DNA from 2 places in the Ancylobacter sp. IITR112 genome. Region 1 is predicted to be linked to the other one. Evidence: predicted binding sites of a transcription regulator. Region 1 holds the regulator's gene; the other holds the start of a gene.

Region 1 (7,555 bases):
ATCCCGCTGCCCGACTCGGTCGTCTCCGAGATCAAGAAGGCTTGGGCGAGCGACGTGAAGGTCGACGGCAAGCCCGTCTGGACCAACTGATCCTGACCCGCAAGGGGAAGAGGCGGCCCTCGGCCGCCTCTTCTCGTCTGCCCCCGGCGAGCGTTAATTCGCCGCGTCGACCCTGCTCCGTCACAGTATGCCGCCCCTCCGGCCGATCGCGGCTCGGGGTGACAAGGCGCTCCGAGGATCACACGACATGGATGCCACTCTCAGCGGAAGGCAGGCGGAGGCCGGCCTGATCGCGGCGCATAAGCCGACGGGCCGCGTAAGCGACCCGGTCTTCGTCGGCATTCTCTGGGCCAGCGGCATTCTCGTGCTGCTGCTGCTCGGCCTCATCATCGCGATGCTGTTCCATGGCGGCCTGCCGGCCCTGCGGGAATTCGGCATCTCCTTCCTCTGGTCGACCCAGTGGAACCCGGTGACCGAAGTGTTCGGCGCCGGCGTGATGGTGTTCGGCACCGTCTTCAGCGCCGTCATCGCCGTGATCATCGCCCTGCCGCTGTCCTTCGGCATCGCCTTCTTTCTGACCGAGATCGCCCCCGGCCCGCTGCGCCGGCCGATCGGCGTCGCGATCCAGCTTCTCGCCGCGATCCCGTCGATCATCTACGGCATGTGGGGCTTCTTCGTCATCGTGCCGCTGATGGCCGCCTATGTTCAGCCGCCGCTGATCGAATGGCTCGGCCCGCTGCCGGTGATCGGCGCGCTGTTCCAGGGCCCGCCCCTCGGCGCCGGCATGCTCACCGCCGGCCTGATCATGGCGATCATGATCCTGCCCTTCATCACCGCCATGTTCGTCGAGGTGCTGGAATCGGTGCCGCCGATGATCAAGGAATCCGCCTATGGCGTCGGCGCCACCACCTATGAGGTCTACCGCAACGTCTCGGTGCCCTATGGCCGCACCGCCATGGTCGGCGCGGTGATGCTCGGCCTCGGCCGCGCCCTGGGCGAGACGATGGCGGTGACCTTCGTCATCGGCAATGCCACGCGCATGTCCGCCTCGCTCTTCGCCCCCGGCGCCACCATCGCCTCCACCATCGCCAACGAGTTCCCCGAAGCCTCCATCGGCTCGTTGAAACTCCAGTCGCTGCTGGAACTGGGCTTCATCCTGTTCGTGATTTCGTTCATCGTGCTCGCGCTCTCGCGCCTGCTCGTCCGGTCCCGGCTCAAGGGCTGAGGGAGAGACACACATGGCATCCCTCGCCCGCCGCCGCGCCACCGACTACACCGTCAAGGCCATCAGCACCGGCTTCGCCGTGCTCTCGCTCATCCTGCTCGCCTGGATCCTGTGGACCCTGGTGGCGCGCGGCCTGCCCGCCATCGGGCCGCATGTCTTCACCAAGATCACCGCGCCGCCCGGTGCCGGTGGCGGCCTGCTCAACGCCATCATCGGCTCGCTGATCCAGATCGGCGTCGCGCTCATCATCGGCACTCCCATCGGCCTGATGTGCGGCACCTTCCTCGCCGAGAACGGCCGCGGAACCCAGGTCGCCAACGCGGTGCGCTTCGTCAATGACGTGCTGCTGTCGGCCCCGTCCATCCTCATCGGCCTGTTCGTCTACCAGCTCCTGGTCGTCCCCTTCGGCGGCTTCTCCGGCTGGGCGGGTGCTATCGCCCTGGCGATCATCATCATTCCGGTGGTGGTGCGCACGACGGAAGACATGCTGAACCTCGTCCCCATCGGCCTGCGCGAAGCCGCCTTCGCCCTCGGCGCCCCGCAGTGGAAGGTCGTCACCTTCGTCACCTGGCGCGCCGCCCGGGCGGGCATCGTCACCGGCATCCTGCTCGCCGTTGCCCGCGCCGCCGGCGAGACCGCGCCGCTGCTGTTCACCTCGCTCGGCAATAATGGCTGGTCGGTCAGCCTCGATGCGCCCATGGCCAGCCTGCCGATCGCGATCTATCAATATGCGGCCAGCCCCTTCGAGGACTGGGTTGCGCTGGCCTGGGCCGGCGCCCTGCTCATCACCGTCGGGGTGCTGACCCTGAACATCCTTTCCCGCCTCGTCCTGGCGAAGATGAAGTGAGACGGACCATGAACTTCGCACCTGAAACGTCGATCGACATCGCCTCCGCCGTCAACCGCGCCACCGCGCCGGCGGCCGAAGCCAAGCTCAAGGTCGAGAAGCTGAACTTCTTCTACGGCGACAACCACGCGCTGAAGAACATCAATTTCGAGATCCCGGAAAAGCGCGTCACCGCGATGATCGGGCCCTCGGGCTGCGGCAAGTCCACGCTGCTGCGCATCTTCAACCGCATGTACCAGCTCTATCCCGGCCAGCGCGCGGAAGGGAAGATCCTGTTCGACGGCGCGGACCTGCTGAGCAAGGATCTCGACTCCACCGTGGTGCGCTCGCGCATCGGCATGGTGTTCCAGAAGCCGACGCCCTTCCCGATGTCGATCTACGACAACATCGCCTTCGGCGTGCGCCTGCATGAGCGCCTCTCCAAGGCGCAGATGGACGAGCGTGTCGAGTGGTGCCTGCGCAAGGCGGCGATCTGGGAGGAGACCAAGGACCGGCTCCACACTTCCGCGCTCGGCATGTCCGGCGGCCAGCAGCAGCGCCTGTGCATCGCCCGCACCATCGCGGTGCGGCCGGAAGTGATCCTGCTCGACGAGCCCACCTCGGCGCTCGACCCGATCTCCACCTCGAAGATCGAAGATCTGATCGACGAGCTGAAGCAGGAATTCACCATCGTCATCGTCACCCACAACATGCAGCAGGCGGCGCGCTGCGCCGACATCACCTCGTTCTTCTATCTCGGCGAGCTGATCGAGGTCGCCGCGTCGAACGAGATTTTCACCAACCCGCGCGAAGCCCGCACCCGCGACTACATCACCGGCCGGTTCGGTTGAGCCCGCGACGAGAGAGGCCTGCCCCATGACCGAACATATCGTCTCGTCATTCGACACCGACCTCAAGGAACTCGGCCGCAGCGTCGTCGAGATGGGCGGACAGTCCGAGCGCCTCGTCGCCGATTCCGTGCAGGCGCTGGTCAAGCGCGACACGGAACTGGCGCAGAAGGTGATCGTGCTCGACGGTCCGGTCGACCTGCTGCAGCGCGAGATCGAGGAAAAGGCGGTGCTCATCATCGCCCGTCGCCAGCCGCTGGCCGGCGACCTGCGCGAGATCGTCGCGGCGATGCGCATCGCCAATGATCTCGAGCGCATTGGCGACCTCGCCAAGAACACCGGCAAGCGTGTGCTCGCCCTCACCGGCGAGTTCCACCCGCAGAAGCTGGTGCGCGGCGTGGAGCACATGTCCACCATCGTGCTCGAACAGCTCAAAGTGGTGCTCGACGCCTATGCCACCCGCGACGAGACGCGGGCGCTGGAAGTCTGGCAGCGCGACGGCGAGGTCGATGTGCTCTACACCTCGCTGTTCCGCGAACTCCTCACCTATATGATGGAGGATCCGCGCAACATCTCGCTGTGCACGCATCTGCTGTTCTGCGCCAAGAACATCGAGCGCATCGGCGACCACGCGACCAACATCGCCGAGACCATCCACTATCTTGTGACCGGCCAGCTTCTCACCGAGGAGCGTCCCAAGCAGGACACCAGCAGCCTGACCAGCGTCGCGTTCCCGGCCTGACGCCGGCGACCCGCGACCGCTCGGGAACGACATCATGCCCACCAACATACTGATCGTGGAGGATGAGGAGCCCCTCACCCTCCTGCTCCGCTACAATCTCGAATCCGAAGGCTATTCGGTCGATAATGTCGGGCGGGGCGACGAGGCGGAGACAAGGCTGCGCGAAAGCGTGCCGGACCTCCTCATCCTCGACTGGATGCTGCCCGGCCTCTCCGGCATCGAACTGTGCCGCCGCCTGCGCGCCCGGCCGGAAACCGAGCGGATGCCGATCCTCATGCTCACCGCCCGCGGCGAGGAGACCGAGCGCGTGCGCGGTCTCGCCACCGGTGCGGATGACTATGTGGTGAAGCCGTTCTCCGTCCCCGAGCTGGTGGCCCGGGTGCGGGCGCTGCTGCGCCGCGCCAAGCCGGAGCACATCTCCACCTTGCTGCGGGCCGGCGACATCGAGCTCGACCGCGAGACCAAGCGCGTGCACCGCGCCGGGCGGGAACTGCATCTCGGCCCGACGGAATTCCGCCTGCTGGAATTTCTCATGCAGTCGCCCGGCCGGGTCTATTCGCGCGAGCAGTTGCTCGACGGCGTGTGGGGGCAGGACGTTTATATCGACGAGCGTACGGTCGATGTGCATGTCGGCCGGCTGCGCAAGGCGCTCAACCGTCCGCGCCAGCCGGACCCGATCCGCACCGTGCGCGGCTCCGGCTATTCCTTCAACGAGATGTTCGCCCGCGCGCACTGAGCGCGGGCGAGCCGCCGGCCGGTCACCGCCCGCCGCCTCAGGCTGTGCGTGCCGGCGCGGCGCGGTAGTGCGCCTCGATTTCCAGCAGGCGCTGCTTGCGCCACAGCCCGCCGCCATAGCCGGTGAGGGCGCCGTCAGTACCGAGCACACGGTGGCAGGGGATGATGAGCGCGAGCTGGTTGGCGCCGTTCGCCCGCGCCACGGCGCGGATGGCGGAGGGCGCGCCGATCCGGCGGGCGATGTCGGCATAGCTCGCCGTCGCGCCGGCCGGTATGCGCCGCAGTTCCGCCCAGACGGCGCGGGTGAAGGCGCTGCCGTCGAGCGCGACAGGCGTGGCAAACTCCGCCGACCGGCCGGCGAAATAGGCCGCGAGTTCGGCGCGGATGCTCTCCGTTGGCGCATAGCTGCCGATCCCCAGCTCCCCCTTCGCGCCCTTGCGCAGCCGGGTGATCTCCGCCGGCAGGCCGCGCCGCTCAACGAATTCGAGCAGGTGGAGATGGGTGGCGCTGGAAATCGCGATCATGTCGCCGAGCGGCGTGCCGATCCAGTCGGCGAGCAGCCGCCCCTCGCCGGCGATCTCGCCCGGTGCGCAGCCGATCAGCCGGGCGAAGGCGGCGCGGAAGGCGCTGGCGGACTGGAAGCCGGCCTCCTGCTGCGCGGCGATGACCGATCCGCCGAGCGCCAGCGTCTCGAAGCCCTCGCGCAGCCGCCGGTGCCGGGCCATGTCGAGAAAGGTCATGCCGAATTGCCGCTTGAAGGCACGGCGGACGGTGGAGAGGTCATAGCCCATGCGGGTGATGTCGTCCTCGCCGAAGCGATAGGCCGGGCGCGCGTCGAGCGCGGCGAGCAGCGCCGCGATCATCGGGTCCGCCTCAGCGGCGGGCCGCAGCGGATGGCAGCGCTTGCACGGGCGGAAGCCAGCTTCGATGCAGGCGCCGATGGTGGGGCGGAAGCTGCAATTCTCGATCAGCGGCTTGCGCGCCGGGCAGGTGAGCCGGCAAAAGATGCCCGTCGTGGCGACGCAGACATAGGCGCGCCCCTCATAGCGCGCGTCACGCGCCAGCAGCGCCTGATAGAGCGTGGCGGCGTCCGGCAAGGTGAGGTCGAACAGGTCGTGCAGGGTTTCGGTCGGCATGGCCCGACGCTAGCACCGCGCCGGCACCGGCGCCGCCGGAAAACGGGCGGTTATTTTCCCGGCGCCCTCAACTTTCCGGCTGGTTGTGCCCCTTCTTCGGCCAGTTATGCGAGAGCACAAAGTCGGAGATGCGCGGGGCGATTTCGGCGCGGAAGCGCGAGCCGTTGAACACGCCGTAATGGCCCACGGTCGGCTGCAGGTAATGCGCCTTCATGTCGTCGGCGAGCCCGGAGCACAGGGTTTGCGCCGCCCGCGTCTGGCCGATGCCGGAAATGTCGTCATTCTCGCCCTCGACGGTGAGCAGCGCGACATTGCGGATCTTCGACGGATCGACCCTGGCGCCGCGATGGGTCATCAGCCCGCGCGGCAGCGCATGGTCGATGAACACGGTCTGCAGCGTCTGCAGGTAATATTCCGCCGGCAAATCCATGACCGAGAGATATTCGTCGTAGAACTCGCGGTGCTTGGCGGCGGAATCGCCGTCGCCCTTGACGAGGTGGCCGAACATGTCGGCATGGGCTTTCAGATGGCGCTCCAGATTCATCGCCATGAAGCCGTGCAACTGGAGAAAGCCGGGATAGACCTGCCGCATCACCCCGGCATTGGGCCAGGGCACGGTGGTGATGACATTGCGCTGGAACCACTCGATGCCGCGCTCTTCCGCGAAATGGTTCACCGCCGTCGGGCTTTCGCGCGTGTCGATCGGCCCGCCCATCAGCACCATGGAAGCCGGCACGTCGGGGTCGCCCATCTCTTCCATCCGCGCCACGGCGGCGAGCACCGGCACGGCCGGCTGGCAGACCGCGAGCGCATGCACCCCGCCACCGAGATGGTGGAAGATGTCGATGACGTAGTCGATATAGTCGTCGAGGCTGAACGGCCCCTCCGACACCGGCACGTTGCGCGCGTCCACCCAGTCGGTGATGTAGACATCGTGATTGGTCAGCAGGGTCTGCACCGTGCCGCGCAGCAGCGTCGCGTAATGGCCCGACAGCGGTGCGACGATCACCATGCGCGGCTGCGGCCGGCGCGGCTTCTGCGCGAAGTCGCGGCGGAAGTGCAGCAGCTTGCAGAAGGGCCGCTCCCACACGGTCTCGATCTCGACCGGCACGCTGACGCCGCCGACGCTAACCTCGTCAATGCCCCATTCCGGCTTGCCATAGCGCCGCGTCGTCCGCTCGAACATTTCCAGCGAGGCCGACATGGTCTTGCCGAAGCCGGTATGGCTCAGCGGGTTGGCCGGGTTGCGGTAGAACAGCCGCCCGGCATCGGCCATGACCCGCAGCGGGTCGAGCGCGGCATGGCCGAGTTCGAACATCCAGTACATCGGCCGTGTCAGGGCCGAGGCCACCTCCAGCGTCGCCTCGGGCGAGGCTACCGCTTCCGTCGCATCGGGCATATCGCCGAAAACGCCGATCGCCATGCTGTCCTCCGTCGTCCGCGCCGCTTTGGTACCGTCCCCGTGATCGGTCCTCGCTGGCCGTTCTTGTGCATTGCAGCATAAATAGGCTCTTTCACGCCCGCGTCAACGCGACTCCACCCTCGCATGACAGCTTCACGAAAGGCTATAGAGGGCCGCGCCCGTCCGCGAACGGTGCGCGCAGGGGCCGTTTCATGTCGCTTTCCCTCGATCATCCCATTGGCGAGCGCTTTTTCGGGCTGCGGCTGGATACGCTCATCCGCCTGCGCTGGCTGGCGATTTCCGGCCAGACCGTGGCTATCGTGGTGGTGCAGTGGCTGCTGGGATTCTCGCTGCCCATCGGCGCGAGCCTTGCCGTGGTGGCGCTGTCCGCCTGGCTCAATCTGGCGCTTCGCCTGCGCAATCCCGGCGCGCGGCGGCTGTCGGATGTGGAGGCGGCATGGCTGCTGGCCTATGATATCCTGCAGCTCGGCGCCCTGCTGTTCCTCACCGGCGGGCTGTCCAACCCCTTCGCGCTGCTGTTTCTCGCCCCCGTGCTGATCTCGGCGACGGCGCTGTCGCCGCGCACCACCATTCTGCTCGGCGTGCTGGCGGCACTGTGCGCGGCGCTGGTCGGCTTCTGG
Region 2 (7,555 bases), 2.9 Mb from region 1:
AAAACGCGACGCCACTTCGGCCAGCGCGAGGTCGAGCCGCTCAAGGTCCGGCCCGTTGCCGGCGATGACGATGTCCCAGGTCGGCAGCAGCGATTGCGGCACCAGCAGCAGGAAGCCGCGCGTCTCGGCATGGCGGCGCAGCATCGGCAGGATCTTCTCGGCGCTGCCGCCGCCGCCATGGAACAGCGTCACCATGGGGGTCGGCCGTGCGGGGTCGATCCCCTCCGGCACGATCAGCACGGCGTCGCGGGTCTCGAACAGGCCGAGATCGTGACGGCCGGGCGCCAGCGCCGGCTTCGACGGCGCGGCATGGGCGAAGGCGAGACGACCGAGCAGAGACAGGTTCAGCATGGCGCGCACCATAATGGGCCGGCGCGCCCGCGCAACCCGTGAGCTGCCGAGCGTCGCCCATCCCCGCCGAGGGCGACATGACAGCCGCGCAGGACAGGCATGGGCGCCAGGGGTCTTTGCAGCGGCGGGGCGGTGGCCTATCAGCCAGGAACGGCGCGCGACTCGCGCCGTCTCCCGCGCCCGTCTGCGGGCCGTCTCCCTGCCTCCTGCCGTCCCGGTCCCATGCCGTTCAAGCACAAGCTGCTCGCGCTCACCGTCATCTGCGTGTGGGCCCTTAACATGATCGTCATCAAGCAGGGCATCGCGGAAATTCCGCCGATGATGATGAGCGCGCTGCGCTTCGCGCTGGTGGCGCTGCTGCTGTGCCCGGTGCTGCATCTGCGCCGCGACCAGGTGCCCGGCGTGCTGCTGGTGTCCTTCACCTTCGGCACCGTGCATTTCGGCCTGCTCTTCGCCGCGCTGGCCGATTCGGAGGCCGGTACCAGCGCCGTCATCATCCAGTTGGGTGCGCCGATCGCCACCCTGCTCGCCTGCCTGGTGCTGAAGGAACGGCTCGGCAAGGTCCGCCTCGCCGGGCTGGCCGTGTCGGTGGCGGGCATCTTCGTGCTCGCCCTCGGTCCCACCCTTCCGCCGCCGCTGGCGCTGTTCCTGCTGGTGGTCAGCGCCACCGGCTGGGCGGTGACCAATCTCATCATCAAGCAGCTCAAGGGCACCGGCCCGATGACCATCATGGGCTGGTCGTCGCTGTTCGCGATTCCGCAGATCCTCGTGCTGTCGTGGTTTTTCGAGGGGGATCGGTGGGGCATGGTGCTGACGGCGGGCTGGCCGGGCTGGTTCAGCGTCGCCTACAGCGCCATTGCCTCGTCCATCCTCGCCTATGGCATCTGGTACTGGCTGCTGCAGCGCCATCCCATCAATGCCGTCGTGCCCTTCTCGATGCTCAATCCGCTGCTCACCGTGGCTTTCGGCATCCTGCTGATCGGTGACGATCCCTCGCCGGTGAAGATCGCCGGCGCACTCATCATGGTGGCGGGTGTCGCGCTCATCCTGCGCCGTCCGCCCAACCTGCCCGACCCCACTCTGCCCGACACGGCGTGAGCGGACGAAGGCCGGAACGTCGCCGCCCCGGCCTGTCTTTGTCCGTTCGGCTCACTTCGCCTTCAGGAACTCGCCGACTTCCAGCAGGATCAGCTCGTTGTCATCCGCCTTCGCCGGATCGCGCGAGGAGGAGAAGGGCAGGTTGTTGTCGTTGCCGACGACGATGTGGCTGGCGTCAACCACGTCGACATTCTCGATGGTGAAGAAGGGGAAGGTCAGCACGCCGTCATTGAGCGGCTTGCGTGCCTTCTTGTCCGGATCGGCGATCTTCATCAGGTCGATATGGCCGATCTTGCGCACCGGCTGGCCGGCATTGGCGTCGGTCAGCTCGATCTTGTAGATGCGCTTGAACTTGGCGAGGTCGTGGAAGCAGTCCGACCCCTTGGTCCCGGCGGCGCAGGCCTTGTCGGCCGTGCCCTCGCCATTGTCGCGCTCGATGATGAGGCCGGTGGTGCCGTCGATCATGTTGAAGTCGCCGATGGCATTGCCGTTCTGTTCCAGAACGTATTGCCACATGCGGCCGGTCCACTTCTGGTTCGCCACGTCGAATTCGAGGATCGGCAGGAATTCCTTGCCGTCGGCGGTCTTCTGCCAGTCCTTCTTGTCGGCGTCCCACAGCGGGCCTTCGAGCAGGGCGTAGAGATATTTGCCGTCCTTGGAGGCCGCCATGCCCTCATAGCCCTTGGAGCGGCGGGCGTTGAAGGTGGCGGGCGCGTTCGGCGCGGCGGGGGAGGCGACGGCGTAATGGTCGGGCGAGCGCACCGGGGTCTCGCCGGCCACCGTCTCGAACAAAGCGAGCACCTTGCCGCTCTTGTCCGCCTTGATCAGATAGGGGCCGAACTCCTCGCCGATCCAGATATCGTCGCCGATGATCTGGAAGCTCTCAATATCGAAATCGGCGCCGGTCAGATAGCGCTTCTCGGTGCCCTCATGGACGATGCGGAACGGTACCTTCTTGTCGGGATCGGTGAGGAAGATGGTCTCGACCGGCTGGAACGTGCCGGTGGCCCAGTCCACCGTGTAGTGGCGCAGGAACAGCGCCGCGTCGGGGCTGTTGGCCTTCGAGCCGAAGCCGTTATCGGTGATGATCCAGAAGCTGCCATCCGGCATCACCTTGATGCCGGAATGGCCCTGCACCGGCTGGCCCTGGAAGGGCAGCTTGACGCCGGTGGGGCGGCCGGCGGACTTGCCTTCCACCGTGCCGACGGCATCGACGCGCGTGCCGGTCGTGAACTTGCCGGAGACCTTCAGGTCCGCCGGCGCGTCGTCCGGCATGGCGATGAAGGTTTCCGCCGGCAGCACGGCATGGCCGGCGAGCGTGGCGGGAAAGGTCTCGTCGGCGCGGGCGCCCGTGGCGAGCACGGCGAGGGCGGCGCCGGCGAGTAGTGAGAGGCGGAAGCGGCGGGTCATGGGGGGTCCTTTTCAGCATGCGGCGCGAGGCCGGAGAGCGCCTTCTGCCCGCCGCCCATGTCCCTCGCGTTACGGCAGCGTGACATGCCCGTGACGCGGCGCAGCGGGGGGCGGCGCGGGAAGCTCTCGACGCGGGCGCGTTGTTCGGGCTTATCCTGCGCGCCATGAGTCTTGTCCTTCCCACCGCCGCCCCGCCGCCGCGTCCCTTTCTCGGCGTGTCCCGTTCGGTCACCGGCCGCTTCTGGCGCGAGCGGCTGGACGCGCGCGGCGCACAGACCACGCTCGCCATCGTCCAGCGCCACGGCGTGCCGGAAATCCTCGCCCGCGTGCTGGCCGGGCGCGGCGTCGCCCTCGACGAGGTGGAAGCCTGGCTCGACCCGACAGTGAAGCGTCTGCTGCCCGATCCCGACACGCTGACCGACATGCCGGCCTGCGTCGCCCGCCTCGCCGATGCGGTGATGCGTGGGGAGAAGGTGGCGGTGTTCGGCGATTACGATGTCGACGGCGCCACAGCCACCGCCCTGCTGGTGGAAGTGCTGCGCGCCGGCGGGCTCGACCCTGCCTTCCACATTCCCGACCGCATCTTCGAGGGCTATGGCCCCAACATACCGGCCATCGAGGCGCTGGCCGAGCGCGGCGCGACGCTGCTGGTGACGGTCGATTGCGGCACGATGAGCTTCGAGCCCTTCGCCCGCGCCCGTGAAAAGGGGCTCGACGTGGTGGTGATCGACCATCACCAGGCCGGCGAGGAGCTGCCCGATGTGGCCGCGCTGGTGAACCCCAACCGCGCCGACGATCTCTCCGGCCTCGGCCATCTCTGCGCCGTGGGGCTGGTCTTCGTCGTCGCTGTCGGGCTGCTGCGCGAACTCGAACAACGCGGCTGGTGGAATGACGCGCGACGCAAGCCCAACCTGCTCACCAGCCTCGATCTCGTCGCGCTCGGTACGGTGGCGGATGTCGTGCCGCTGCTCGGGCTCAACCGCGCCTATGTCACCAAGGGGCTGATCCAGCTTCGCAAGCGCGAGCGGCCCGGCCTGACCGCGCTGATGGACGCGGCGCGCCTCTCCGGCCCGCCCAAGGCGTGGCATCTCGGCTTTCTGCTCGGTCCGCGCATCAATGCCGGCGGGCGCATCGGCGATGCGACGCTTGGCACCAGACTGCTGCTGACCCGCGATCCCATCGAGGCGCAGGCGATCGCCGCCGAGCTCGACCGCCTCAACGCCGAGCGCCAGCAGGTGGAGCGCGCCATCGTCGCCGAAGCCGAGGCGGAGGCCGAGGCGGCGCTGGGCCGCGCCGGGGCGGGGGCGGTGGTGCTTTCCAGCGGGCAGGGCTGGCATCCCGGCGTGGTCGGGCTGGTGGCGGCGCGGCTGAAAGAGAAGTTCGGCCGCCCCGCCTTCGCCATCGCCTTCACCGGAGAGATGGGTGCCGGCTCGGCCCGTTCCATTCCGGGCGTCGATGTCGGGCGGGCGGTGCGCGGGGCGGTGGAGGCCGGCCTGCTGGTGAAGGGCGGCGGCCATGCCATGGCGGCCGGCCTCACCGTGGCGCGGGAGCGGCTGGGTGATTTGCGCGCCTATCTCGAAGACGCGCTGGCGAAAACGGTCGAGGACGCCCGGGCGGTGGATGAGACGCTGATCGACGGTGCGCTTTCCGCTGCAGGGGCGACCCCGGAACTGGTGGAACTGATCGAGCGCGCCGGCCCGTTCGGCGCCGGCAATCCGCAGCCGATCTTCGCCTTTCCCGCCCATCGCGTGGTCTATGCCGAGCCCGGCAATGCCGGCCAGATGCGGGTGAGGCTGCGCAGCGGGGATGGCGCGGTGATCTCCGCCGTCGCCTTCCGGGCGGTCGACACGCCGCTCGGCGCGGCGCTGCTGGAGGCGCGGGGGCAATTGCTGCATGTCGCCGGCACGCTCGACCTCGATTCCTGGCAGGGTCGCACGCAGGTGAGCCTGCGCATCAGCGATGTTGGCACGCCGGAAATTGGTTGATGCGACATGGGCTTGGACATCGTGCCGGACTCGGATCATGAGCCTGCCGCCCGTCTCCCCCTTCCTGAATCGGATCCTCAGCCGGTGCGACCAGACCCTTGCGATGACTCGCGAAATCCCACGGTAGCGATCATTGGCGCCGGCCCGGCCGGGCTGATGGCTGCCGAGGTGCTGGCGGGGGCCGGCTGCCGCGTGAGCCTGCATGACCGCATGCCCTCTCCCGCGCGCAAATTCCTCATTGCCGGGCGCGGCGGGCTGAACCTCACTCATTCGGAAGCCCGCGCGCCCTTCCTCGCCCGCTATGGCGAAGCGGCCGACTGGCTGGCGCCGATGCTCGACGCCTTTCCGCCCGCCCGGCTGCGGGACTGGGCGGAGGGTCTCGGCGAGCCAACCTTTGTCGGCTCCTCCGGCCGCGTTTTCCCGCGCAGCTTCAAGGCCTCGCCCCTGCTGCGGGCGTGGCTGGCGCGGCTGGACCGCCTCGGCGTGCGGCTGCTGCGCAACCAGCGCTGGTGCGGCTGGGATGCGGCTGGCGCGCTGCGTTTCGCCACGCCGGCGGGCGAGGAGAGCCTCGCGGCCGATGCCGTGCTGCTCGCGCTGGGCGGCGCAAGTTGGCCGCGCCTCGGTAGCGATGGCGGCTGGGTGGAAATTCTGCGCGGGCAGGGCGTGGAGATCGCCCCGCTGCGCCCAGCCAATAGCGGGGCGCGCATCGTCTGGTCGGAGGCATTCCGCTCCCGCTTCGCCGGTGCGCCGCTCAAGCGCATTGCCCTGTCGCTCGGCGAAAGACGGGTGCGTGGCGAGGCGATGATCGACGGCGGGGGGCTGGAGGGCGGGGCGGTCTACGCGCTCTCCGCCGCGCTGCGCGAGGCGATTGCCCGCGAGGGCACGGCCACGCTCCTGGTCGATCTGCGCCCGGATTTCAGCGACGCCGTGCTCGCGGCGCGACTGGCCGCCAGCCGCAAGGGCGAGTCGATGGCCAACCGCCTGCGCAAGGCCGCCGGCCTCTCTCCAGTCGCCGCCGGCCTGCTGCGCGAAGCCGGTCCGTTACCGGCGGAGGCCGCCGCGCTCGCCGCCCGCATCAAGGCAGTGCCGCTCACCGTCACCGGCATGGCCGGGCTGGAGCGGGCGATTTCCTCGGCCGGCGGCGTGCGGCGGGACATGGTTGATGGCGCGCTGATGCTGCGGGCGCGGCCGGGCGTGTTCGTCGCCGGCGAGATGCTGGATTGGGAGGCACCGACCGGCGGCTATCTGTTGCAGGCGTCTTTCGCCACCGGCTATGCCGCCGCCTGCGGGATTCTGGCCCGGCTCGGACGGCCGCTGCCTGCGCCGTGGTCAGGAAAATGGGAGGCGGGAGACGCGGCGGCGCTCGCCGGAGAATGGTCGCGGGACGACGGCTGAGGGAGCGCGTGCCGTCGTCCCGCGTGGTTCACGAGACCTGCCGGGAAGTGGCCTCGCGAAGTCGTTGCCGGTAAGAGTGCCGCCGTTTTGTGTATTCGCGGCTCTCTGTCGGCGTTGAATATGTGGGTACTCTTGTTTTTCGTCACGGACAACAGATATCTTCCGGTATTGTTACAGTTCTAAACTGATTAAGGCTGCCGGATATTTAGGGGAGGTCGCGACCTCTGCACGGCGGCTTGCGCGGCGCAGGCCACGGGCTTACCTGCTAGGGGGAGGGCTCCGCGCCAGGGGAGGAGGCGGAGTCGCAAGGAGAAGCGATGGCACGTCTGTTCTTCCGTCGGGGCGCCAGTGCCGAGGCCGCGCCGGACGCCGCCCGCAACCTCGCCGCCCGGGCGCGGCAGTTGCTCGGCGTCGGCGAGGAAACCACCATTTCCATCAGCGAGATCGCCTGCGGCGACCCCGCATGCGGCGGCGCGGAAACTGTGGTGCTGGTGATGCGCCCCGGCCGCCGCACCGAAGCGGCCAAGCTGATGAAGCCGCTCGCCACCGTGACCGAGTCCGAGCTTGCCGAAGCGCTGCAGCCCCTGAGTGACGCTGCGTCAGAATCTGTTCGCTGAAACGAAGTCGTTTTGCCGCTAAGCGGTGAAAGCGTTCAGCTTTCATGTCTTTTTTCAAAGTGGAACAATTCTGATCTGCAGTCGAAGACTTGCGGCTGATTTCGGCGGTGGCGTAGGAGTCTCCGGCTATGGCGCCTCGGGGGCGCGGAAGGAGACCGACCATGCACGTCCGATCATTGTTCGCCGCGCCGCTTGTCGCGGCCATTGCGCTGGGGGCGAGCTTTGCCGTCGGCCCGGCCGCCGCTGATACCCCGGCGCCCAAGGTGCGCGACATCGTCGCCACCTATGCCGACATCGCCGAGGCGATGTACACGGACAGCCTGACCACCGCCAAGGCGCTGCAGAGCGCTGTCGACACCCTCATCGCCACGCCGACCGAGGCCAATCTCGACGCCGCCAAGGCCGCCTGGAAGGCCGCGCGCGTGCCCTACCAGCAGACCGAGGGCTTCCGCTTCGGCAATCCCATCGTCGATGAATGGGAAGGCCGCGTGAACGCCTGGCCGCTGGATGAAGGGCTGATCGACTATGTCGACAAGGGCTATGGCGAGACCTCGGACGAGAACCCGCTCTACACCGCCAATGTGATCGCCAACACCAAGATCCGCGTCGGCAAGAAGACCATCGACGCCACCACCATCACCCCTAAGCTGCTGGACAGCCTGCAGGAGGCCGGCGGCGTCGAATCCAACGTCGCCATCG

What was found. The regulator PhoB, encoded in region 1, activates phosphate uptake and scavenging genes when phosphate is short. The targets are predictions, from matches to a motif close to TGTCATNNANCTGTCAT.
Positions count from the first base shown of each region.
Region 2: the regulator PhoB is predicted to act here: its motif matches at 2,928-2,944, upstream of AAC979_RS05270 (esterase-like activity of phytase family protein).

Region 1 is NZ_JBGCUS010000001.1:4,054,075-4,061,629, forward strand. It holds gene pstS (phosphate ABC transporter substrate-binding protein PstS) at 1-90, shown strand, start outside; gene pstC (phosphate ABC transporter permease subunit PstC) at 248-1,225, shown strand; gene pstA (phosphate ABC transporter permease PstA) at 1,239-2,072, shown strand; gene pstB (phosphate ABC transporter ATP-binding protein PstB) at 2,081-2,902, shown strand; gene phoU (phosphate signaling complex protein PhoU) at 2,928-3,641, shown strand; gene phoB (phosphate regulon transcriptional regulator PhoB) at 3,676-4,377, shown strand; gene AAC979_RS19305 (bifunctional transcriptional activator/DNA repair enzyme AdaA) at 4,415-5,512, opposite strand; gene AAC979_RS19310 (polyhydroxyalkanoate depolymerase) at 5,580-6,935, opposite strand; gene AAC979_RS19315 (ActS/PrrB/RegB family redox-sensitive histidine kinase) at 7,127-7,555, shown strand, end outside.
Region 2 is NZ_JBGCUS010000001.1:1,170,194-1,177,748, forward strand. It holds gene AAC979_RS05260 (alpha/beta hydrolase) at 1-351, opposite strand, end outside; gene AAC979_RS05265 (DMT family transporter) at 574-1,449, shown strand; gene AAC979_RS05270 (esterase-like activity of phytase family protein) at 1,501-2,859, opposite strand; gene recJ (single-stranded-DNA-specific exonuclease RecJ) at 3,024-4,844, shown strand; gene AAC979_RS05280 (TIGR03862 family flavoprotein) at 4,851-6,239, shown strand; gene AAC979_RS05285 (hypothetical protein) at 6,557-6,856, shown strand; gene AAC979_RS05290 (imelysin family protein) at 7,018-7,555, shown strand, end outside.